Regions from separate parts of the Luteibacter sp. 9133 genome, predicted to be linked through region 1. Evidence: riboswitches for the same ligand, from Rfam matches in the RefSeq annotation. Region 1 holds a riboswitch; each other region holds the start of a gene.

Region 1 (7,655 bases):
GCGGCCCAGTAGACGTCCACGGGCACGCGGTCCTGTTTGAGCACGGCGGCGATCGGGAAATCTTCGCCGGCCTGGGCCCTGGCGAGCACGTCTTTCTTGTCCGCACCTTCGATGTGCAGGTAGAGCGTGCGCGTATCGAGCACGCGCGGCAGGCTGAGCGTGATGCGCGGCTCACCCGCACCGCCGGCACGCATCGACAGCACGCTCCGCGTACCGTTGAGGTCGAGCGCTTCGGCGAGGTGATCGCCGCCGGGGAAGAACGACGCGGTGTGGCCGTCCGGACCCATGCCGAGCACGACGACATCGAACGGCTTGCCGAGCGCGTCGACCTTCTCGCCCACGCCCTCGAGCGCGGCATCGACATCGTCGGCATGCGCCTTGTCGAACAGCGGCAGGAAGGCGGCGACATGCGCTTCGTGCGCGATCAGGGTGTTCCTGACCATGCGCGCATTGGAACGCTCGTTGTCTTCGTCGACCCAGCGCTCGTCGACCAGCGTGATGGTGACCTTCGACCAGTCGATCTCCTGCTCGGCGAGCACGGCGAACATGACCTTGGGCGTGCCGCCGCCGGAAACGGCGATGCTGGCCTTGCCGCGCGCCTTGATCGCGGCGTCGAGCTTGCCGGCGATGTCGCGCGCCAGCGCATCGGCGAGAGTGAGCTTATCGGCGAAATCGTGCTGATGGATCTTGGCGTTCATGCTGCGTCCTCGGCCCAGGTACGGCCATCGCGTTCAATGAGCGCCACGGCGGCGCTCGGACCCCAGGTACCCGCGGTGTACGGCTTCGGCGTATCGCCGCTGCCCTCCCAGGCTTCGAGGATGGGACCGGCCCAGTTCCATGCGGCCTCGACTTCGTCGCGGCGCATGAACAGGGTCGGGTTACCACGCACGACGTCGAGGATCAGCCGCTCGTAGGCATCGGGCTGCTGCACGCCGAACGCCGCCGCGAAACTCATGTCGAGCGGCACGTGGCGCAGGCGCAGGCCACCCGGACCCGGATGCTTGATGGTCAGCCACAGCTTGACGCCCTCGTCCGGCTGCAGGCGCAGCGTCAGGCGGTTGGGCAGCAGCGGACCGTTGGTGGGATCGAAGATGGAATGCGGCAACGCGCGGAACGTCACCACGATCTCCGAGACCCGGTTAGGGAGGCGCTTGCCGGTGCGCAGGTAGAACGGCACGCCCGCCCAGCGCCAGTTACCGATCTCCGCCTTGAGGGCGACGAAGGTTTCGGTCCTGGACTGGTCGCTGCCGAGTTCGTCGAGATAGCCCGGGACGCCCTGACCTTCGGCCGCACCAGCGCGGTACTGCCCGCGCACGGTGAGGTTGCCGGCGTTGCTGGCGTTGATCGGGCGCAGCGAACGCAGCACTTTGAGTTTTTCGTCACGCACGGCATCGGGCGCCAGCGACGAAGGCGGCTCCATGGCGAGCATGCAGACCAGCTGCAGGATGTGGTTCTGGACCATGTCGCGCAGCGCGCCGGCACGATCGTAGTAGCCCGCGCGATGACCGACGCCGACCGTCTCGGCGACGGTGATCTGCACGTGGTCGATATGCTGGGCGTTCCACAGCGGCTCGAACAGGGCGTTGCCGAAGCGGAGCGCCAGCAGGTTCTGCACTGTTTCCTTACCGAGGTAATGATCGATCCGGTAGGTCTGCGACTCGTTGAAGACCCGGGCCACCGCGTCGTTGATGGCGTTGGCGCTTTCCAGATCGCGACCGATCGGCTTCTCCAGCACCACGCGCGAGCGCTCGCCGTTGAGACCGAGCGACCCGAGGCGCTGGCAGATGTCGGTGAAGATGTCCGGCGCGGTCGACAGGTAGAACACGCGGATGTGCTGGGCCTGCTGCTGCATCAGCGCGGCGAATTCATCCCAGCCTTCTTCCTTGCGCGCGTCGAGCGAGCGGTAGGAAACCATCTGGATGAACGCGTCCAGCTGGGCCGGAGCCACGTGGGACACGCCTTTCTCGACCGAGGAGCGGACCAGGTCGCGGTAGCCCGCATCGTCGAGGGCCTCGCGGGCCACGCCGATGAGGCGGCTGCTGGGCTGGATCTGGCCGTCCACGAAGCGATGGAACAGCGCGGGAAGAAGCTTGCGGACGGCGAGGTCGCCGGTGCCGCCGAAAATGACCAGATCGAAAGGTTCGATCGGGAGGAGATGAGCGCTCACGACAGTGGCCTGCTGGGATCGATGGGTATGCCGACGGATCGTACCAGTGACATACCAGGTCATACCAGCCCCGTACCACTCAAGGCGGCGTTTTCCGTCGCGATATGAGGCGATGACGCCGCAAAAACGTTTACGGGCCGACTTTGCATCGTGCAAACGCCCGTTTGAATCGCTCACTGGTATTCGCGGGCTTGGACGGTCTTGCCGCAGTGGTCGTTGATTGGTATCTTCTCGACCATGGAAAGCGCTCTCGTCGCCGAATACCAACGCCTGCAGTACGACCCGGCCGCGCGGCAGCCGCTGGCGTACATGCGCCTGCGTCGCGCCATCCGCAACGTGATCGAAAACGGCGAGGTGCAGGTCGGCCATGCACTGCCCAGTGAGCGGGACCTGGCCAGGGCCCTCACGCTGTCCCGGGTTACCGTGCGCAAGGCCATCGGCGGCCTGGTCGAGGATGGTCTGCTCACCCAGCGTCATGGCGCGGGCACCTTCGTGTCCGAGCGCATCGTCAAGCCGCTGTCGCGTATGACCAGCTTCACCGAGGATCTTCGCGCGCGCGGGCTCAATCCGCGCTCGGAGTTCTTCGAGCGGGCCATCGGCGAGGTCACCCCGGAAGAAGCCATGGCGATGAATCTCTCGCCCGGCACCCAGGTGGTCCGCCTGCACCGCCTGCGCTACGCGGGCGACGAGCCGCTGGCGATCGAGCGCAGCGCGGTGCCACTCAACCTGCTGCCCGACCCCAGCCTGGTCGAGGACTCCCTGTACGAAGCGCTCGACACGCTGGGCAACCGCCCGCGACGTGCGTTGCAACGCCTGCGCGCGGTGGTGCTGGGCCCTGCCCAGACCCGGCTGCTCCGGCTCGGCGCCGGCAGTGCCGGGCTGAATATCGAGCGGCGCAGCTTCCTCGACGACGGCCGCATCGTCGAGTTCACGTGTTCCTGGTATCGCGGGGACATCTACGACTTCGTCGCCGAACTGCAGAGCGACTGACGGACCCTTCTTCATGACGATCCAGCCGCAAGACACCCTGATGTACCGCGAAGCGCACGAGACCGCCGAGGTCGTCGAGCGGCAGCTTGCCCTTAACGAAGCCGTGATCGGCGCCCTTGCCGAGCGCCTGCGCGCGAACCCGCCGCGCATGGTGATCACCTGCGCCCGTGGCAGTTCGGATCACGCGGCGATGTACGCGAAGTACGTGTTCGAGACGCAGCTGGGCGTCGTCACCGCCTCGGCCTCGCCGTCGGTCACCTCGATTTACCACGCCGCGCAGCGCCTCGATGGCGCGCTTTACGTCGCCGTATCCCAGTCGGGCAAGAGCCCGGATCTGGTCCGCAATGCCGAGGCCGCGAAGAAGGCCGGTGCGTACGTCGTGGCGCTGGTCAACGTGACCGACTCGCCGCTGGCGGACGTCGCGGACGTGGTCGTCCCGCTGCACGCGGGCCCGGAAACCAGCGTCGCCGCGACCAAGAGCTATCTCGGCGCGCTGTTCGCGATTCTGCATATCGCCGCCCGGTGGAGTGGCAAGGCCGAGATCGCCGACGCCCTGGCCGCGTTGCCCGCGCAGCTGCGCCAGGGCTGGGATGCCGACTGGTCGTCGCTGACGGAAGGCCTCGTCGATGCGCACAACCTGTTCGTGGTCGGTCGTGGCTTCGGCTTCGCCGGTGCGCTGGAAGCGGCGCTCAAGTTCAAGGAAACCTGCGGCCTGCATGCCGAAGCCTTCAGCGCGGCCGAAGTGAAACACGGCCCGATGGCGCTGGTCGGCCCGGACTTCCCGGTGCTGTTCTTCGCGCAGAACGACGACACGCTCCCGGGCGTGCTCGATGTCGCCGCCGAGTTCCGCAAGCGTGGCGCCAATGTCTGGATCGCCGCGCCGGGTGCGACGGGTGAGGGTGTGCTGCCGCTGGTCGCCACCGCACCGATCGCCGCGCCGCTGATCACGGTGCAGAGCTTCTACCGCGCCACGGCGGCGCTCGCGCTGAAGCGCGGCTTCAATCCCGACGTGCCGCCGCACCTGAATAAAGTCACCGAGACCGTCTGACCGCCACCCTCAAGGAATCGCCATGACCCTCGCCCTCGTCAACGGCCGTGTGCTCACCGACAATGGATTCCAGAGCGGCTTTGCCGTGCTGGTCGACGATGGAAAGATCACCGGACTGGCGCTGCCATCCGACCCGCGCGTGCGCGCGGCGGAGCGCCATGACCTCGGTGGTCGCACCTTGCTGCCCGGCTTCATCGACTGCCAGGTCAACGGCGGGGGCGGCGTGTTGTTCAACGATGCACCGACGGTCGACGCGATCCGCACGATCGGCGAGGCACACGCGAGATTCGGCACCACGGGTTTCCTGCCCACGCTGATCAGTGACGACGCGGAGGTCATGGCGAAGGCCATCGATGCCGTGAACGACGCCGTCGCCCAGGGCGTGCCGGGCGTGCTCGGCATCCATCTGGAAGGTCCCTTCATCGCCCCTGAACGCAAGGGCGTGCACGACCCGGCCAAGTTTCGCATCGCCGATGCCGACGATGTCGCGATGGTCGCGCGGCGCCACGGCGGCGTGACCCTGCTGACGCTGGCCCCGAGCGCGCTTCCGCGGAAGTACTCCAGCAGCTGGTCGCCAACGGCGTCATCGTAGCCGCGGGCCACACGGCTGCCGACTACGAGACCACGCGCCATGCACTGGCGACGGGCGTGCGCGGCTTCACACATCTGTTCAACGCGATGACACCCTTCACCAGCCGCGAGCCTGGCGTCGTCGGTGCCGCGCTCGAAGACCAGGCCAGCTGGTGCGGTCTGATCGTCGACGGCCACCACGTGCACCCGACCTCGCTGCGTGTCGCCATCGCGGCGAAGGCGCCACGGAAGATGATGCTGGTCACCGACGCGATGCCGCCTGTGGGCTCGGACAATCCGAACTTCGTGCTCAAGGGCGAAACCATCACCGTGCGCGACGGCGTCTGCCAGACGGCGGACGGCACGCTGGCCGGCTCCGCGCTGGACATGGCCACGGCGGTGCGCAACACGGTCGACATGGTCGGCGTAGCCTACGATGAGGCCGCGCGCATGGCGTCGACGTATCCGGCCGCGTTCCTCGGCCTCGGCGCCACCCACGGTCATATCGCCGCCGGTTACCGCGCCGACTTCGTCGTGATGGACGAGACCCATACGGTGATCGAAACCTGGATCGGCGGCGAGCGCGTTTACGCCGCGGGCTGATCGGGCGGTCGTGACAGCGCCCCACCCTCCGGTTAAAGTCGCGGGGTTCGGGTGTCCCCGGGGCGTCGCGCCACGGGGATGAAACGGGAAGCCGGTGCGCCGCCTCTGCGGCAAGGCCGGCACTGCCCCCGCAACGGTAAGCGCCCGGGGTCGTCACGGCCCCTCGGACACGGCTTCAGCCACTGCGACAGCGGGAAGGCGCCGGTCCGACACCCCCTCGGGGACGGCGTGAGTCCGGAGACCGGCCCGACGACGCGCCCGTGAGCCATCCCGGGGCGTCGTCCCGTTTCGGGCGATTCGCGGAGGGCGAATCCGGACAGTCATCCGGGTTCCGCCGGTGTGCCGTTCGCCGTATGTCCTCCTCGCGCGCCCTTTGAGCTACGCATTGCCGCGCTATGCGGCGGAGGAAGACCGTTCCATGAAGAAGACCCTGCTAGCGGCAGCCCTGCTGTCGTCGATCGCCGCTGCCCACGCGGCCGACGCACCGGACGCCCTCGATCCCGTGATCGTCACCGCGACCCGCACGGCCACGCCGCTGGACGAGGTACTCGCTCCGGTGACCGTGATCACCCACGAAGACATCGAGCGTCTGCAGCCGCGTAACGTCCAGGACCTGCTCGCCGGGCTGCCCGGTGTGGTCATGGCCAACACCGGCGGTATCGGCCAGCAGACCTCGCTGTTCATGCGTGGCAGCAACTCCTCGCACACGCTGGTCCTCGTGGACGGTGTCCGCGTGGGTACCGTGGGCGCGGGTCTGCCGGCTTACGAGCAGCTGCCGGTCGAGCAGATCGACCATATCGAGGTCGTCCGCGGTCCGCGCTCGAGCCTTTACGGCTCCGACGCGATCGGCGGCGTCATCCAGATCTTCACCCGCCACGGCCAGGCCGGCGAAGCGCCGACCCCGAGCCTCTCGGTCACCGGCGGCAGCCACGGCTACACCGCCGGTCAGGTCGGCGTGTCGGGCGGCACGACCCACGGCTGGTACAACGCCAGCCTCGGAGGCCAGTACACCTCGGGCATCAACGCCTGCCGCATCGGCGCGGGCACGGCGTTCAAGGGCTGCTTCACCGACGAGCCGGACCATGACGCCTATCGCACGTACAACGGCGCGCTGTCGGGCGGTTACCGCTGGGACGACGGCACCGAGCTCACCGGCAGCTGGCTGCGCAGCAAGGGCGATATCGAATACGACGGCGACTATCAGAACCTGACCCGACGCTCGCAGCAGGTCGCCGGCGCGAAGCTGGCCTTCGACGTGCTGTCCGCGTGGCGCATGTCGGTCAGCCTGGGCCAGAACCAGGACCGCGCCGACAACTACCTCAACGGCGCCAACAAGGGCTATTACGACGCGGACTTCAACTACGTCACCGGTGCCGACAAGCTGCGCGTGGGATATCTGTACTCTAAGCGCAATCAGGGTTCCTGGCAGAACGACTTCACGCTGGCCCCGGGCCAGACGCTGAGCGCCGGCGTCGACTACCAGCAGGAAAAGCTGAGCAGCGACACGGATTATCTCAAGGACACCCGCAACAACACGGGCGTGTTCGCGCTCTACCAGGGCGTGTTCGGCCCGCATGAGATCCAGCTGTCGGCCCGCCACGACCACAACACCCAGTTCGGCAACCACACGACCGGCTCGGCCGCCTATGGCTTCCGTTTCGACAACGGCATGAAGGTCACGGCCTCTTATGGCACCGCCTTCCACGCGCCGACCTTCAACGACGAGTACTACCCGTACGGCGTGCCCACGGTGAACCTCAAGCCGGAGAAGTCGCGCACCGCCGAGATCGGCCTGTCGGGTCGTCCGGGCATCTGGAACTGGGCCGTCAACGCCTACCAGAGCCAGGTCGACGACCTGATCGGCTACGACGCGAACTTCCTGCCGGTCAACGTCAGCAAGGCCCGCCTGCGCGGCCTCGAAGGCCAGGTGGGCGCGGACGTCGATGGCTGGCACGTGCGCGGCTACCTGACGCTGCAGCAGCCGCTGGACCGGGACAGCGGGTTCGAGAAGGACAACCTGCTGGCCCGCCGTCCGCGTCGCACCGGTCGCGTGGATCTGGACAAGGACCTGGGCGCGTTGACGCTGGGCGGCTCGGTCTACGCCTCGGGTTACAGCTACGACGACGCGGCCAACACGACGCGTCTGGGCGGCTACACGACCGCGGATCTGCGTGCCACCTGGCACATGGACGATGCCTGGAGCGTGCAGGGCCGGGTCGCGAACGTGGCGGACAAGCGGTACGAGACGGCGGCGTATTACAACCAGCTGGGACGGAC
Region 2 (7,655 bases), 1.5 Mb from region 1:
TCGTTGCAGATGTTGAATCCCGCATCGGTGGCGAAGCGCTTGGCCATGGCGCACCACACCGTGGCGTCGTGACTGCGTGCGTCGAGCTTGCGCGCCGCCGTGTGCACCATCTGTCGAGCGGCGACCAGCTGGGTCGCCATATCGGCCAGCTTGAACTGCAAGGCCTGGAACTCGCCCAGCTTGCGCCCGAACTGCCGCCGCTCACCGAGATAACGCCGCGCGGCGTCCAGGGCGCCCTGTGCGGCACCGAGTGAACAGGCGCTGATGTTGATCCGCCCACCGTCCAGACCCTTCATGGCAATCCGAAACCCTTCACCCTCTTCGCCCAGAAGGTTCGACGCCGGCACACGAACGCCGTCGAACGTGATGCCCCGCGTAGGCTGACTGTTCCAGCCGAGCTTGTCCTCCTTACGCCCATACGTAATGCCTTCGGCGTCGGCGGGTACGGCGAACGCACTGATACCACGCGCACCCTCGCCCCCCGTGCGGGCCATGACCACGAGCATGTCGGTAGCGCCGGCTCCCGAGATGAAGGCCTTGCTGCCGTGGAGCACGTACGCGTCACCATCACGCACGGCGCGCGTCTGCAGAGACGCCGCATCGGAACCGGCGCCCGGCTCGGTCAGGCAGTACGACGCAAGCTTCGCCCCACTGCACAGCGTCGGACCCCATTCGGCACGCAACGAAGAACGTGCATGCGTCGCCAGCATCCACGTCGCCATGTTGTGGATACTGATGAACGCCGCGGTGGATGGATCGGCGGCGGCGAGTTCTTCAAACACAATCGCCGCATCCAGCCGGGTCAGCCCGCTGCCGCCGGCCGCTTCGTCGACATACAGGCCGCAGAAACCCAGTTCGCCCGCCTTGCCGATGGCCTCACGCGGAAAGATGCTCTCGGCGTCCCAGTGCGCCGCACGCGGCGCCAGTTCGGATGCCGCAAAATCGCGCGCCGCCTCGCGAAACGCCATCTGCTCGTCGCTGAAGCCGAAACCGTGCCCCATCACAGGAATGTCCATGACGGCCGCCATCACTTGAGACTGATCGTCGTATTGACGCCGTGGCCGCGCGTGTCATCGTCGAACCAGCGCGACGTGATCGTCTTGGTCTGCGTGTAGAACATGACCGCCTGCTTGCCGTAAGGGCCCAGGTCGCCTAGTTTGGACGCGCGCGATCCCGTGAAGGAGAACAGCGGCACCGGCACCGGGATCGGTACGTTGATACCGACCTGCCCCACATCGATGTCTTCCTGAAAGCGACGGGCAGCCGCACCGCTCTGCGTAAACACGGCCGTACCGTTTCCGTTGGGATTGGCGTTGACCAGATCGATCGCTTCGTCCAGCGTGTCGACCGTGAGGACGACCAGCACGGGCCCGAAGATCTCTTCGTCGTAGATACGCATGCCAGGCTTCACGCCCGAGAAAATCGTCGGCCCCACGAAGTTGCCCTCGTCGTAACCCGGCACGCGAAAGCCGCGACCGTCGAGCTCCAGCGTCGCCCCCTGCACCACACCGGCGTCGATCAGGCGCTCCACGCGCTCACGCGCTGCTGATGAGATCAGTGGACCGACATCGGTGCCCGCTTCTATGCCTGCGTTCACCCGCAGCGCCTTCGCTCTGGCGACGATGTCGGGAATCCACTCCCGCGCGTTACCGACCAGCACCGCCGTCGATGCCGCCATGCAACGCTGCCCGGCCGCACCGAAGGCGGCACCGACCATGGCATTGAGCGTCTGCTCCTTGTTGGCGTCGGGCAGAACGACAGCGTGATTTTTCGCCCCCATCATGCACTGCACGCGCTTACCGGCTTGCGATGCACGGTGATAAACGTGCGTACCGACCTTTGTCGATCCGACGAAAGACACCGCCTTGATGTCGACGTGATCGCAGATGGCGTTGACCACCTCCTCGCCCCCGTGCACAACGTTGAGCACGCCCCTGGGAATGCCCGCCTCCTGCGCCAGCTCGACCAGCCGCATGGTGACCATCGGGTCCTGCTCCGACGGCTTCAGCACGAAGGTGTTTCCCGTGGCGATGGCCATCGGAAACATCCAAAGGGGGATCATCGCCGGAAAGTTGAACGGCGTGATGCCGGCGCAGACACCCAGCGGCTGCAGCAGTGTGTACGTGTCCACGCCACCGGCCACGTTGTTGGCCAGCTCGCCGAGTTGCAGATTGCCGATGGCCGCCGCGTGCTCCACCACCTCGAGGCCACGGAACACGTCGCCTTCGGCGTCCGGCAGTGTCTTGCCCTGCTCCGCCGTGAGGATCGCCGCCAGTTCCGCCATGTGTTCGCGGATCAGTTGCTGGTACCTGAGGAAGATGCGGGCCCGCGTCCCGATGGGCGTTTTGCGCCAGGTGGCGAACGCGCGCCGGGCGGCGGCGACGGCCGCATCCACCTCCCGGGACGTGGCGAAGGGTACACGAGCCAGGACGATCTGCGTCGCCGGGTTCACCACATCGCGCCATTGTGGGGTCGCCGACTCGACGAACTCACCGTCGATCAGCAGTTTGACGGTCGCGACATCGGTCGCGGCACGATTCATCTCGTTCATGATGCTTGTCTCCATATCGCTCACCCGCGAAACCGGGCGTGCGTGAGCGAGACAAGTCGGTTCGAGGCCACGGACGCCGCATCGAGCCAGCTCGTCCGGTTGCCCACCGCAACACCCGAGGAAGACACCGCAAGCGGTGCCCACCACGGGCCGGTCTCCGGGCTTGCGAGCGATGCGATCCGCATCACCCCGACACCTTCCCGCGTTGCCGCAGTGGTTCTGAGTCGGGTTTTCTCGCCTACCGTTGCGGGGGCAGCGCCGGCATCGGACCGGCTTCCCGTTTCACCCTGCGCACCGGAATGGCGGCGGCAGGACACCTGTGGCCAGCGGGAGTGTAGGCGGCGACGCGGCGAGCGACACGCTGCGATGCAGTAAAGGCGCCTTGGATGCCGCCACGGATTCCGACTAAGCTGCGCGGATCAGCCGTTCCACGCCCAGGAGATCCTCATGATCGACCACACCGGCGCCACCGTCAGCGACTTCGAGCGCAGCAAGCAGTTCTATACGACCGTATTGGCCTCCATCGGCTATGAACTGATCGTGCACTTCCCCGCCTCGAAAACGGGACGTACCGACGTGGCGGGTTTCGGCGAAGACGGCAAGCCGGATTTCTGGATCTACCAGGGCACACCCAATCAGCCGCCGGTACACGTCGCCTTTCGAGTGAGTTCGCAGCAGCTGGTGCGGCTATTTCATCAGACGGCGCTGGATGCGGGCGCGAGGGACAACGGTCCGCCGGGCCCGCGTTCGCACTATCACGAAGGCTATTACGGCGGTTTCGTGCTGGATCCGGATGGCCACAACATCGAGGCGGTGTTTCACGCCGGCTGATGGAAAATCATTGATGAACTGCCCGCACAGGCTCGAGCCGTTTATCCCACTTAATGGCTGGACCCCCGGTCGGTAGCATGGCGTCATGGCTACCTTCTGGAGATCACCATGAAAAAGCGCGTTCTCGGTAAAAGCGGCCTGGAGGTCTCAGCCCTCGGCTTTGGCTGCATGGGCCTCAATTTCAGCTATAGCCACGCGCTGAGCAGCGACGAGTCAGTCAAGCTCATCCGCGAGGCGGTGGACCTGGGCGTCGATTTCTTCGATACGGCCGAGGTCTATGGCCCGTTCACCAACGAGGAAATCGTCGGTAAGGCCCTTGCGCCGATGCGCGACCGCGTCGTCATCACGACGAAGTTCGGCGTCGCGTTCGATCCGGAAACGAACAAGCAGACGGGTCTGGACAGCCGCCCGGAGAACATTCGCAAGGCCGCCGAGGGATCGCTCAAGCGTCTGGGCATCGAGCAGATCGATCTGCTCTATCAGCACCGTGTAGACCCGAACCGGCGGCAGACCTCCCCCGCACTGACCCTGCTGGTGGATGCGCGACGTTATCGTGGCTGAATCGCCCACAATCCCTTGACGTTTCCGCGATTGACACCATCTCGTAGGTAGCCGAGGATCGAATCAGGCCGCGCCCGGGTCCCGGGGCCGCGCAGCAAGCAGGAGTCACCCATGAGCCAACGTTATCTCGTCCTCGCCGCCTTGTTCGCCCTGGCCGTCGTGTTCTTTCTCGCCGGTTCGGTCACAGGGACGTTGCTGCTCGTCGCCGCTGGCGTCGTGACGGAGACGGCCTTCTGGTTCAATATGATGCAGCAGCGCCGGATGCAGCGGATCAAGGTTCGCGCGCGACGCGATCGCTGAGCCTCCCGTAAGTCGGCGTCAGAAACCCCGCACCGCGGGGTTTTTTATGTCGCCCCGGAAGCCTCCTCCGCACTCGGCCCCCGCTCCAGATACGTCGACAGAGCGATATAGCTCCGCGTCCCCTTGAATCCCTCCATCGCGTGAATCCGCTCCAGGAGGTGCTCGAGCCCCCGCGTATCGGCCGTCCGCACCTTCAGCAACATCGCGCTCTCTCCCGTCACGGTGTGGATTTCCTCCACCTCGGGAAAGGCCTGCAGCGCCAGCAGCTGGCGTGTCACCGCCCAGCTGGTCGTGTCCACGTGGACGAAGGTCAGCAACGGACGCCCGACCTTCACTCCATCGAGCACAGCCACGGTGGCCTTAATGACCCCATCCCTGCGCAGCCGCTTCACCCGCTCATGCAGCGCGGGTGCGGAGAGATGCAGCCGTTCGGCCAGCTCCGCGTAGCTGAGGGTGGCATCGGTGGAGAGCGCGCCTAATAATTTTCGGTCGATCGCGTCGAGCCGGACCGCGTCGGGGGTATCGCCCGGAATGGCTTTCGTTTTTTTCGTCATGGCAGTCTGTTGCCCTTTCGCCGAATGACATTCGGCGTTTTACTGAATCAGCCTAACAGACTGCGAAGAATCTTTGACATGACCACCTTCGACACCCGCGTCGCCATCCTCGTCCGCAGCGACTTGCTGACATGGCAGAAGCTCAACGTCACCGCCTTCCTGGCCACCGGCATCGCCGGAGCGGCGGCGGATGCCATGGGCGAGCCATACATCGATGCGGCCGGACGTCACTACGCGCGCCTGCTCGGGCAGCCGATGCTCGTGTTCGGTGCCGATGCGACGCAGCTCGCCCATGCGCATCGCGTCGCCATCGAACGCGACGTGACCCGCGCGATCTATGTCGAGGCGATGTTCTCCACCGGCCACGACGCCGCCAACCGCGAAGCCTTCCTGGCGGAAGATGCCGACGCGCCCCGCCTCGTCGGCATCGCGTTACGCGGGCCTCGCAAGGCGATCGAGAAAGCCACGAAGGGCGTGCCCCTGCACACCTGATTTCACGGGAACCGCAAGCCGGGGCTGCGATAATCCCTGGATGACCAAGCGTAGATCCCCGCCCTCTTCGACCGACCTCCATGGCTTCGTGCGTGTACGTGGCGCACGCGAGCACAACCTCAAGAACATCGACGTCGTGATCCCTCGCGACTCGCTCGTCGTGTTCTCCGGGGTGTCGGGATCGGGCAAGTCGTCACTCGCTTTCGGGACGCTGTACGCGGAAGCGCAGCGACGCTACTTCGAGTCGGTGGCGCCTTATGCGCGACGCCTGATCGACCAGGTCGGCGTGCCGGACGTCGACGAAATCGAGGGGCTGCCGCCCGCGGTGGCATTGCAGCAGCAGCGCGGCACGCCCGGAGCACGCTCATCGGTGGGTAGCGTAACCACGCTGTCGAGTCTCGTGCGCATGCTCTACTCGCGTGCGGGCTCGTACCCCGCCGGCCAGGCCATGTTGTTCGCCGAGGATTTCTCGCCCAACACGCCGCAAGGTGCCTGCCCGCACTGCCACGGCCTGGGCCGCGTGTACGAGGTGACGGAGGCGTCGATGGTGCCGGATCCCACGCTGACCCTGCGCGAACGCGCCATCGCGTCATGGCCACCGGCATGGCACGGTCAGAACCTGCGCGACATTCTGGTCACCCTCGGCTACGACGTGGACGTGCCCTGGAAGGACCTGCCAAAGAAGCAGCGCGACTGGATTCTGTTCACCGAGGAAACCCCGACGGTCCCGGTCTATGCCGGCTTCACGCCAGCGGAAACCCGCGCGGCACTGAAGCGAAAGACCGAACCCAGCTACATGGGCACGTACATGGGTGCGCGGCGTTACGTGCTGCACACCTTCAGCACGACGCAAAGTCCGCTCATGAAGAAGCGCGTGTCGCGCTACATGATCGGCAGCGTTTGCCCGGTCTGCGATGGGAAGCGCCTGAAGCGCGAGTCGTTGTCCGTGACTTTTGCAGGGCTGGACATCGGAAGCCTGTCCGCGTTGTCATTCGATGCACTCGTCGATACGTTGAAACCGGCAGCCGAGGGGCGGTTCGACGATTTGGCCGAGTCGACGACACGCAGCCGCGCCGCGGGCAAGCGCGCGAATGCGAAGCGCGTAGCCGCCGGCGGCGCCGCGCACGACGGGTCATCGGACGTGCGGCGCACCCCCAACCTGTCCGAGGAAAAACGTATCGCTGCTCAGCGCATCGCACAGGATCTCGTTGCCCGCGTGGGTACGCTCCAGGCACTCGGCCTTGGCTACCTGTCGATGGACCGATCGAGTCCCACGCTGTCACCCGGCGAGTTGCAGCGGCTTCGCCTGGCCACGCAGATCCGATCGAACCTGTTCGGCGTCGTCTACGTGCTCGACGAACCGTCGGCCGGCCTTCACCCGGCGGATGGCGAGGCCTTGCTCACCGCGCTGGAGCAACTGAAGCGATCGGGCAATACGATCTTCGTCGTCGAGCACGATATGGACGTCATGCGTCGCGCTGACTGGCTGGTCGACGTCGGCCCGGATGCAGGCGAGCGCGGCGGCGAGATTCTTTACAGCGGTCCTCCCGATGGTCTCGCCGATGTGGCGCTGTCGCGTACCGCGCGTTATCTGTTCGGTCACGAGCGGCCTCTCGAGCGGTCACCTCGCCCGGCATCGCGCTGGCTCGATCTCCGCGGCATCACACGCAACAACCTCCATAATCTGGATGCCGCCTTCCCCATCGGTCTGTTTACCGCGGTCACCGGCATTTCCGGCTCGGGCAAGTCCAGTCTGGTCAGCCAGGCGCTGGTGGAACTGGTCAGTGAGCACCTGGGCCACGAGCTGCCCGCCCCGGAGGATGAAGGCGATGACGCGGCACCCAGCGTCATCACGAAGACCGGCGGTCGCATCCACAAGGGCGCCGACGCCATCACGCGACTGGTCCAGGTCGACCAGAAGCCGATCGGGCGCACGCCTCGCTCCAACCTCGCGACGTATACCGGACTCTTCGACCACGTGCGCAAGTTGTTTGCCGCGACAAAGGCGGCCAAGGCGAAACGTTACGACGCCGGGCGCTTTTCGTTCAACGTGGCGAAGGGGCGCTGCGAAACCTGCGAGGGCGAGGGATTCGTCAGCGTCGAGCTGCTCTTCATGCCCAGCGTCTATGCACCCTGCCCCGCGTGCCACGGTGCGCGCTACAACGAGGCCACGCTGAAAGTGCAGTGGAACGGCAAGAACATCGCCGACGTGCTGCGGCTGACGGTCGAGGAAGCCTGCGAGTTTTTCGTCGACGAGCCAGCGGTGATGAAGCCGCTGTCGCTTCTCTATGACATCGGGCTTGGCTACCTGCGCCTCGGACAACCCGCCACGGAACTATCCGGCGGCGAGGCGCAGCGGATCAAGC
Region 3 (7,655 bases), 4.5 Mb from region 1:
GCACGGTGAGGTTGCCGGCGTTGCTGGCGTTGATCGGGCGCAGCGAACGCAGCACTTTGAGTTTTTCGTCACGCACGGCATCGGGCGCCAGCGACGAAGGCGGCTCCATGGCGAGCATGCAGACCAGCTGCAGGATGTGTTCTGGACCATGTCGCGCAGCGCGCCGGCACGATCGTAGTAGCCCGCGCGATGACCGACGCCGACCGTCTCGGCGACGGTGATCTGCACGTGGTCGATATGCTGGGCGTTTCCACAGCGGCTCGAACAGGGCGTTGCCGAAGCGGAGCGCCAGCAGGTTCTGCACTGTTTCCTTACCGAGGTAATGATCGATCCGGTAGGTCTGCGACTCGTTGAAGACCCGGGCCACCGCGTCGTTGATGGCGTTGGCGCTTTCCAGATCGCGACCGATCGGCTTCTCCAGCACCACGCGCGAGCGCTCGCCGTTGAGACCGAGCGACCCGAGGCGCTGGCAGATGTCGGTGAAGATGTCCGGCGCGGTCGACAGGTAGAACACGCGGATGTGCTGGGCCTGCTGCTGCATCAGCGCGGCGAATTCATCCCAGCCTTCTTCCTTGCGCGCGTCGAGCGAGCGGTAGGAAACCATCTGGATGAACGCGTCCAGCTGGGCCGGAGCCACGTGGGACACGCCTTTCTCGACCGAGGAGCGGACCAGGTCGCGGTAGCCCGCATCGTCGAGGGCCTCGCGGGCCACGCCGATGAGGCGGCTGCTGGGCTGGATCTGGCCGTCCACGAAGCGATGGAACAGCGCGGGAAGAAGCTTGCGGACGGCGAGGTCGCCGGTGCCGCCGAAAATGACCAGATCGAAAGGTTCGATCGGGAGGAGATGAGCGCTCACGACAGTGGCCTGCTGGGATCGATGGGTATGCCGACGGATCGTACCAGTGACATACCAGGTCATACCAGCCCCGTACCACTCAAGGCGGCGTTTTCCGTCGCGATATGAGGCGATGACGCCGCAAAACGTTTACGGGCCGACTTTGCATCGTGCAAACGCCCGTTTGAATCGCTCACTGGTATTCGCGGGCTTGGACGGTCTTGCCGCAGTGGTCGTTGATTGGTATCTTCTCGACCATGGAAAGCGCTCTCGTCGCCGAATACCAACGCCTGCAGTACGACCCGGCCGCGCGGCAGCCGCTGGCGTACATGCGCCTGCGTCGCGCCATCCGCAACGTGATCGAAAACGGCGAGGTGCAGGTCGGCCATGCACTGCCCAGTGAGCGGGACCTGGCCAGGGCCCTCACGCTGTCCCGGGTTACCGTGCGCAAGGCCATCGGCGGCCTGGTCGAGGATGGTCTGCTCACCCAGCGTCATGGCGCGGGCACCTTCGTGTCCGAGCGCATCGTCAAGCCGCTGTCGCGTATGACCAGCTTCACCGAGGATCTTCGCGCGCGCGGGCTCAATCCGCGCTCGGAGTTCTTCGAGCGGGCCATCGGCGAGGTCACCCCGGAAGAAGCCATGGCGATGAATCTCTCGCCCGGCACCCAGGTGGTCCGCCTGCACCGCCTGCGCTACGCGGGCGACGAGCCGCTGGCGATCGAGCGCAGCGCGGTGCCACTCAACCTGCTGCCCGACCCCAGCCTGGTCGAGGACTCCCTGTACGAAGCGCTCGACACGCTGGGCAACCGCCCGCGACGTGCGTTGCAACGCCTGCGCGCGGTGGTGCTGGGCCCTGCCCAGACCCGGCTGCTCCGGCTCGGCGCCGGCAGTGCCGGGCTGAATATCGAGCGGCGCAGCTTCCTCGACGACGGCCGCATCGTCGAGTTCACGTGTTCCTGGTATCGCGGGGACATCTACGACTTCGTCGCCGAACTGCAGAGCGACTGACGGACCCTTCTTCATGACGATCCAGCCGCAAGACACCCTGATGTACCGCGAAGCGCACGAGACCGCCGAGGTCGTCGAGCGGCAGCTTGCCCTTAACGAAGCCGTGATCGGCGCCCTTGCCGAGCGCCTGCGCGCGAACCCGCCGCGCATGGTGATCACCTGCGCCCGTGGCAGTTCGGATCACGCGGCGATGTACGCGAAGTACGTGTTCGAGACGCAGCTGGGCGTCGTCACCGCCTCGGCCTCGCCGTCGGTCACCTCGATTTACCACGCCGCGCAGCGCCTCGATGGCGCGCTTTACGTCGCCGTATCCCAGTCGGGCAAGAGCCCGGATCTGGTCCGCAATGCCGAGGCCGCGAAGAAGGCCGGTGCGTACGTCGTGGCGCTGGTCAACGTGACCGACTCGCCGCTGGCGGACGTCGCGGACGTGGTCGTCCCGCTGCACGCGGGCCCGGAAACCAGCGTCGCCGCGACCAAGAGCTATCTCGGCGCGCTGTTCGCGATTCTGCATATCGCCGCCCGGTGGAGTGGCAAGGCCGAGATCGCCGACGCCTGGCCGCGTTGCCCGCGCAGCTGCGCCAGGGCTGGGATGCCGACTGGTCGTCGCTGACGGAAGGCCTCGTCGATGCGCACAACCTGTTCGTGGTCGGTCGTGGCTTCGGCTTCGCCGGTGCGCTGGAAGCGGCGCTCAAGTTCAAGGAAACCTGCGGCCTGCATGCCGAAGCCTTCAGCGCGGCCGAAGTGAAACACGGCCCGATGGCGCTGGTCGGCCCGGACTTCCCGGTGCTGTTCTTCGCGCAGAACGACGACACGCTCCCGGGCGTGCTCGATGTCGCCGCCGAGTTCCGCAAGCGTGGCGCCAATGTCTGGATCGCCGCGCCGGGTGCGACGGGTGAGGGTGTGCTGCCGCTGGTCGCCACCGCACCGATCGCCGCGCCGCTGATCACGGTGCAGAGCTTCTACCGCGCCACGGCGGCGCTCGCGCTGAAGCGCGGCTTCAATCCCGACGTGCCGCCGCACCTGAATAAAGTCACCGAGACCGTCTGACCGCCACCCTCAAGGAATCGCCATGACCCTCGCCCTCGTCAACGGCCGTGTGCTCACCGACAATGGATTCCAGAGCGGCTTTGCCGTGCTGGTCGACGATGGAAAGATCACCGGACTGGCGCTGCCATCCGACCCGCGCGTGCGCGCGGCGGAGCGCCATGACCTCGGTGGTCGCACCTTGCTGCCCGGCTTCATCGACTGCCAGGTCAACGGCGGGGGCGGCGTGTTGTTCAACGATGCACCGACGGTCGACGCGATCCGCACGATCGGCGAGGCACACGCGAGATTCGGCACCACGGGTTTCCTGCCCACGCTGATCAGTGACGACGCGGAGGTCATGGCGAAGGCCATCGATGCCGTGAACGACGCCGTCGCCCAGGGCGTGCCGGGCGTGCTCGGCATCCATCTGGAAGGTCCCTTCATCGCCCCTGAACGCAAGGGCGTGCACGACCCGGCCAAGTTTCGCATCGCCGATGCCGACGATGTCGCGATGGTCGCGCGGCGCCACGGCGGCGTGACCCTGCTGACGCTGGCCCCCGAGCGCGCTTCCGCGGAAGTACTCCAGCAGCTGGTCGCCAACGGCGTCATCGTAGCCGCGGGCCACACGGCTGCCGACTACGAGACCACGCGCCATGCACTGGCGACGGGCGTGCGCGGCTTCACACATCTGTTCAACGCGATGACACCCTTCACCAGCCGCGAGCCTGGCGTCGTCGGTGCCGCGCTCGAAGACCAGGCCAGCTGGTGCGGTCTGATCGTCGACGGCCACCACGTGCACCCGACCTCGCTGCGTGTCGCCATCGCGGCGAAGGCGCCACGGAAGATGATGCTGGTCACCGACGCGATGCCGCCTGTGGGCTCGGACAATCCGAACTTCGTGCTCAAGGGCGAAACCATCACCGTGCGCGACGGCGTCTGCCAGACGGCGGACGGCACGCTGGCCGGCTCCGCGCTGGACATGGCCACGGCGGTGCGCAACACGGTCGACATGGTCGGCGTAGCCTACGATGAGGCCGCGCGCATGGCGTCGACGTATCCGGCCGCGTTCCTCGGCCTCGGCGCCACCCACGGTCATATCGCCGCCGGTTACCGCGCCGACTTCGTCGTGATGGACGAGACCCATACGGTGATCGAAACCTGGATCGGCGGCGAGCGCGTTTACGCCGCGGGCTGATCGGGCGGTCGTGACAGCGCCCCACCCTCCGGTTAAAGTCGCGGGGTTCGGGTGTCCCCGGGGCGTCGCGCCACGGGGATGAAACGGGAAGCCGGTGCGCCGCCTCTGCGGCAAGGCCGGCACTGCCCCCGCAACGGTAAGCGCCCGGGGTCGTCACGGCCCCTCGGACACGGCTTCAGCCACTGCGACAGCGGGAAGGCGCCGGTCCGACACCCCCTCGGGGACGGCGTGAGTCCGGAGACCGGCCCGACGACGCGCCCCGTGAGCCATCCCGGGGCGTCGTCCCGTTTCGGGCGATTCGCGGAGGGCGAATCCGGACAGTCATCCGGGTTCCGCCGGTGTGCCGTTCGCCGTATGTCCTCCTCGCGCGCCCTTTGAGCTACGCATTGCCGCGCTATGCGGCGGAGGAAGACCGTTCCATGAAGAAGACCCTGCTAGCGGCAGCCCTGCTGTCGTCGATCGCCGCTGCCCACGCGGCCGACGCACCGGACGCCCTCGATCCCGTGATCGTCACCGCGACCCGCACGGCCACGCCGCTGGACGAGGTACTCGCTCCGGTGACCGTGATCACCCACGAAGACATCGAGCGTCTGCAGCCGCGTAACGTCCAGGACCTGCTCGCCGGGCTGCCCGGTGTGGTCATGGCCAACACCGGCGGTATCGGCCAGCAGACCTCGCTGTTCATGCGTGGCAGCAACTCCTCGCACACGCTGGTCCTCGTGGACGGTGTCCGCGTGGGTACCGTGGGCGCGGGTCTGCCGGCTTACGAGCAGCTGCCGGTCGAGCAGATCGACCATATCGAGGTCGTCCGCGGTCCGCGCTCGAGCCTTTACGGCTCCGACGCGATCGGCGGCGTCATCCAGATCTTCACCCGCCACGGCCAGGCCGGCGAAGCGCCGACCCCGAGCCTCTCGGTCACCGGCGGCAGCCACGGCTACACCGCCGGTCAGGTCGGCGTGTCGGGCGGCACGACCCACGGCTGGTACAACGCCAGCCTCGGAGGCCAGTACACCTCGGGCATCAACGCCTGCCGCATCGGCGCGGGCACGGCGTTCAAGGGCTGCTTCACCGACGAGCCGGACCATGACGCCTATCGCACGTACAACGGCGCGCTGTCGGGCGGTTACCGCTGGGACGACGGCACCGAGCTCACCGGCAGCTGGCTGCGCAGCAAGGGCGATATCGAATACGACGGCGACTATCAGAACCTGACCCGACGCTCGCAGCAGGTCGCCGGCGCGAAGCTGGCCTTCGACGTGCTGTCCGCGTGGCGCATGTCGGTCAGCCTGGGCCAGAACCAGGACCGCGCCGACAACTACCTCAACGGCGCCAACAAGGGCTATTACGACGCGGACTTCAACTACGTCACCGGTGCCGACAAGCTGCGCGTGGGATATCTGTACTCTAAGCGCAATCAGGGTTCCTGGCAGAACGACTTCACGCTGGCCCCGGGCCAGACGCTGAGCGCCGGCGTCGACTACCAGCAGGAAAAGCTGAGCAGCGACACGGATTATCTCAAGGACACCCGCAACAACACGGGCGTGTTCGCGCTCTACCAGGGCGTGTTCGGCCCGCATGAGATCCAGCTGTCGGCCCGCCACGACCACAACACCCAGTTCGGCAACCACACGACCGGCTCGGCCGCCTATGGCTTCCGTTTCGACAACGGCATGAAGGTCACGGCCTCTTATGGCACCGCCTTCCACGCGCCGACCTTCAACGACGAGTACTACCCGTACGGCGTGCCCACGGTGAACCTCAAGCCGGAGAAGTCGCGCACCGCCGAGATCGGCCTGTCGGGTCGTCCGGGCATCTGGAACTGGGCCGTCAACGCCTACCAGAGCCAGGTCGACGACCTGATCGGCTACGACGCGAACTTCCTGCCGGTCAACGTCAGCAAGGCCCGCCTGCGCGGCCTCGAAGGCCAGGTGGGCGCGGACGTCGATGGCTGGCACGTGCGCGGCTACCTGACGCTGCAGCAGCCGCTGGACCGGGACAGCGGGTTCGAGAAGGACAACCTGCTGGCCCGCCGTCCGCGTCGCACCGGTCGCGTGGATCTGGACAAGGACCTGGGCGCGTTGACGCTGGGCGGCTCGGTCTACGCCTCGGGTTACAGCTACGACGACGCGGCCAACACGACGCGTCTGGGCGGCTACACGACCGCGGATCTGCGTGCCACCTGGCACATGGACGATGCCTGGAGCGTGCAGGGCCGGGTCGCGAACGTGGCGGACAAGCGGTACGAGACGGCGGCGTATTACAACCAGCTGGGACGGACGTATTACCTGACGCTGCGGTTCTCGCCCGTACGCTGAGGGAGCACCGTGTAGGAGCGCGCCTGCGCGCGATGTTTCACGGCATCGCGCGCAGGCGCGCTCCTACCCCTGGCACCGGGCTCGGGCAAACGCCGCACCCCTGTCTTCCGGCAGGGCCCCCACTAAAGGCACACGCCACGGACCGGCGCGGACGTCATAAAGTCCCCGGGCGCGGGTATGCTTCCCGCGATCACAGGAAGTGTCGTGAACGTTTTTGCACCTTTCATTCGCCGGCCGATCGGAACCTCGCTGCTTGCGGCGGGGCTCGTGCTGTGCGGCTCCATCGCCTACATGCTGCTCGGCGTGGCGGCCCTGCCGTCCATCGAAGTGCCCGCCGTCTTCATCCAGACGCAGATGCCCGGTGCGAACGCGCAGACGATGGCCTCGACCATCATCGCCCCCCTGGAGCGCCACCTCGGCCAGATCCCGGGTGTGGACCAGATGTATTCCAACAGCTCGGAAGGCAGCGGCTTCGTCCGCCTCCGTTTCAGCATGGACCGCTCCACCGATGCCGCCGCGCGTGACGTGCAGGCCGCGATCAACGCGTCCGCCGCCGACCTGCCGGCCGGCATGCCCAGCCCCCCACAGTACTTTAAGTTCGACACCGGCCAGATTCCCGTTCTGCTGGTGTCGTTCACCTCGAAGTCGCTGCCGCCGGACAAGCTCTACGACGTCGTCGACACCCTGATCCGGCCCGCCGTGGCGCAGATCGATGGCGTGTCGCGCGTACAGGTCTTCGGCGGGACCCCGCACGCCGTGCGCGTTGAGCTGGATACCCGCGCGTTGTCGTCCAAGGGACTCACCGCCAACGATGTGTCCAATGCGCTGCACGCCGCCAACGTGACCTCGCCGCAGGGCCTGCTGTCCGACGGCAAGGCACAGATGACGGTCGTCGCGAACGACAGCATTCGCGACGCGAAGGATTTCGGCGACATCCTCATCGCGATGCGCAACAACGTGCCGGTGCGCCTCTCGGACATCGCCCGCGTCTACAACGGCCAGCAGGACCAGTACCAGGCCGCATGGTTCCAGGGCGAGCGCTCGGTCACCATGCAGATGAGCAAGCGTCCGGAGGCGAATTCCATCGCCACCGCCGACGCGATCCGTGCCGCGCTGCCGCGCTTCCGTTCGCTGCTGCCGGCGGACGCGAAGGTCACCCCCATCTTCGACCTGACCCAGACCACGCAGTCCGCGCTGCACGAGGTCAAGGTCGCGCTGCTGATCAGCATCGTCATGGTCTTCCTGGTCATGATGGTGTTCCTGCGCCGTCTCGG

Evidence for each region. A riboswitch is a leader RNA that binds a small molecule or an ion and turns the genes downstream of it on or off. The one in region 1 is predicted to bind cobalamin.
Region 2: it holds a riboswitch for cobalamin, as region 1 does, so the genes downstream of both, FA87_RS06530 (CoA-acylating methylmalonate-semialdehyde dehydrogenase) here and FA87_RS00010 (TonB-dependent receptor) in region 1, are expected to answer to the same signal.
Region 3: it holds a riboswitch for cobalamin, as region 1 does, so the genes downstream of both, FA87_RS19525 (TonB-dependent receptor) here and FA87_RS00010 (TonB-dependent receptor) in region 1, are expected to answer to the same signal.

What each region holds. Positions count from the first base shown of each region.
Region 1 covers NZ_JUHO01000001.1:2,915-10,569, reverse strand. Annotated here, with positions in the region: gene pgl (6-phosphogluconolactonase) at 1-698, opposite strand, end outside; gene zwf (glucose-6-phosphate dehydrogenase) at 695-2,167, opposite strand; gene FA87_RS00025 (GntR family transcriptional regulator) at 2,405-3,157, shown strand; gene FA87_RS00020 (SIS domain-containing protein) at 3,171-4,205, shown strand; partial or broken gene nagA (N-acetylglucosamine-6-phosphate deacetylase) at 4,228-5,378, shown strand; cobalamin riboswitch at 5,411-5,643, shown strand; gene FA87_RS00010 (TonB-dependent receptor) at 5,797-7,655, shown strand, end outside.
Region 2 covers NZ_JUHO01000001.1:1,504,049-1,511,703, reverse strand. Annotated here, with positions in the region: gene FA87_RS06535 (acyl-CoA dehydrogenase family protein) at 1-1,016, opposite strand, end outside; gene FA87_RS06530 (CoA-acylating methylmalonate-semialdehyde dehydrogenase) at 1,028-2,542, opposite strand; cobalamin riboswitch at 2,682-2,887, opposite strand; gene FA87_RS06525 (VOC family protein) at 2,999-3,382, shown strand; partial or broken gene FA87_RS06520 (aldo/keto reductase) at 3,491-3,883, shown strand; gene FA87_RS06515 (hypothetical protein) at 4,055-4,243, shown strand; gene FA87_RS06510 (Lrp/AsnC family transcriptional regulator) at 4,288-4,797, opposite strand; gene FA87_RS06505 (DUF2000 family protein) at 4,876-5,289, shown strand; gene FA87_RS06500 (excinuclease ABC subunit UvrA) at 5,330-7,655, shown strand, end outside.
Region 3 covers NZ_JUHO01000001.1:4,490,765-4,498,419, reverse strand. Annotated here, with positions in the region: partial or broken gene zwf (glucose-6-phosphate dehydrogenase) at 1-919, opposite strand, end outside; gene FA87_RS19540 (GntR family transcriptional regulator) at 1,093-1,845, shown strand; partial or broken gene FA87_RS19535 (SIS domain-containing protein) at 1,859-2,892, shown strand; gene nagA (N-acetylglucosamine-6-phosphate deacetylase) at 2,915-4,066, shown strand; cobalamin riboswitch at 4,099-4,331, shown strand; gene FA87_RS19525 (TonB-dependent receptor) at 4,486-6,381, shown strand; gene FA87_RS19520 (efflux RND transporter permease subunit) at 6,586-7,655, shown strand, end outside.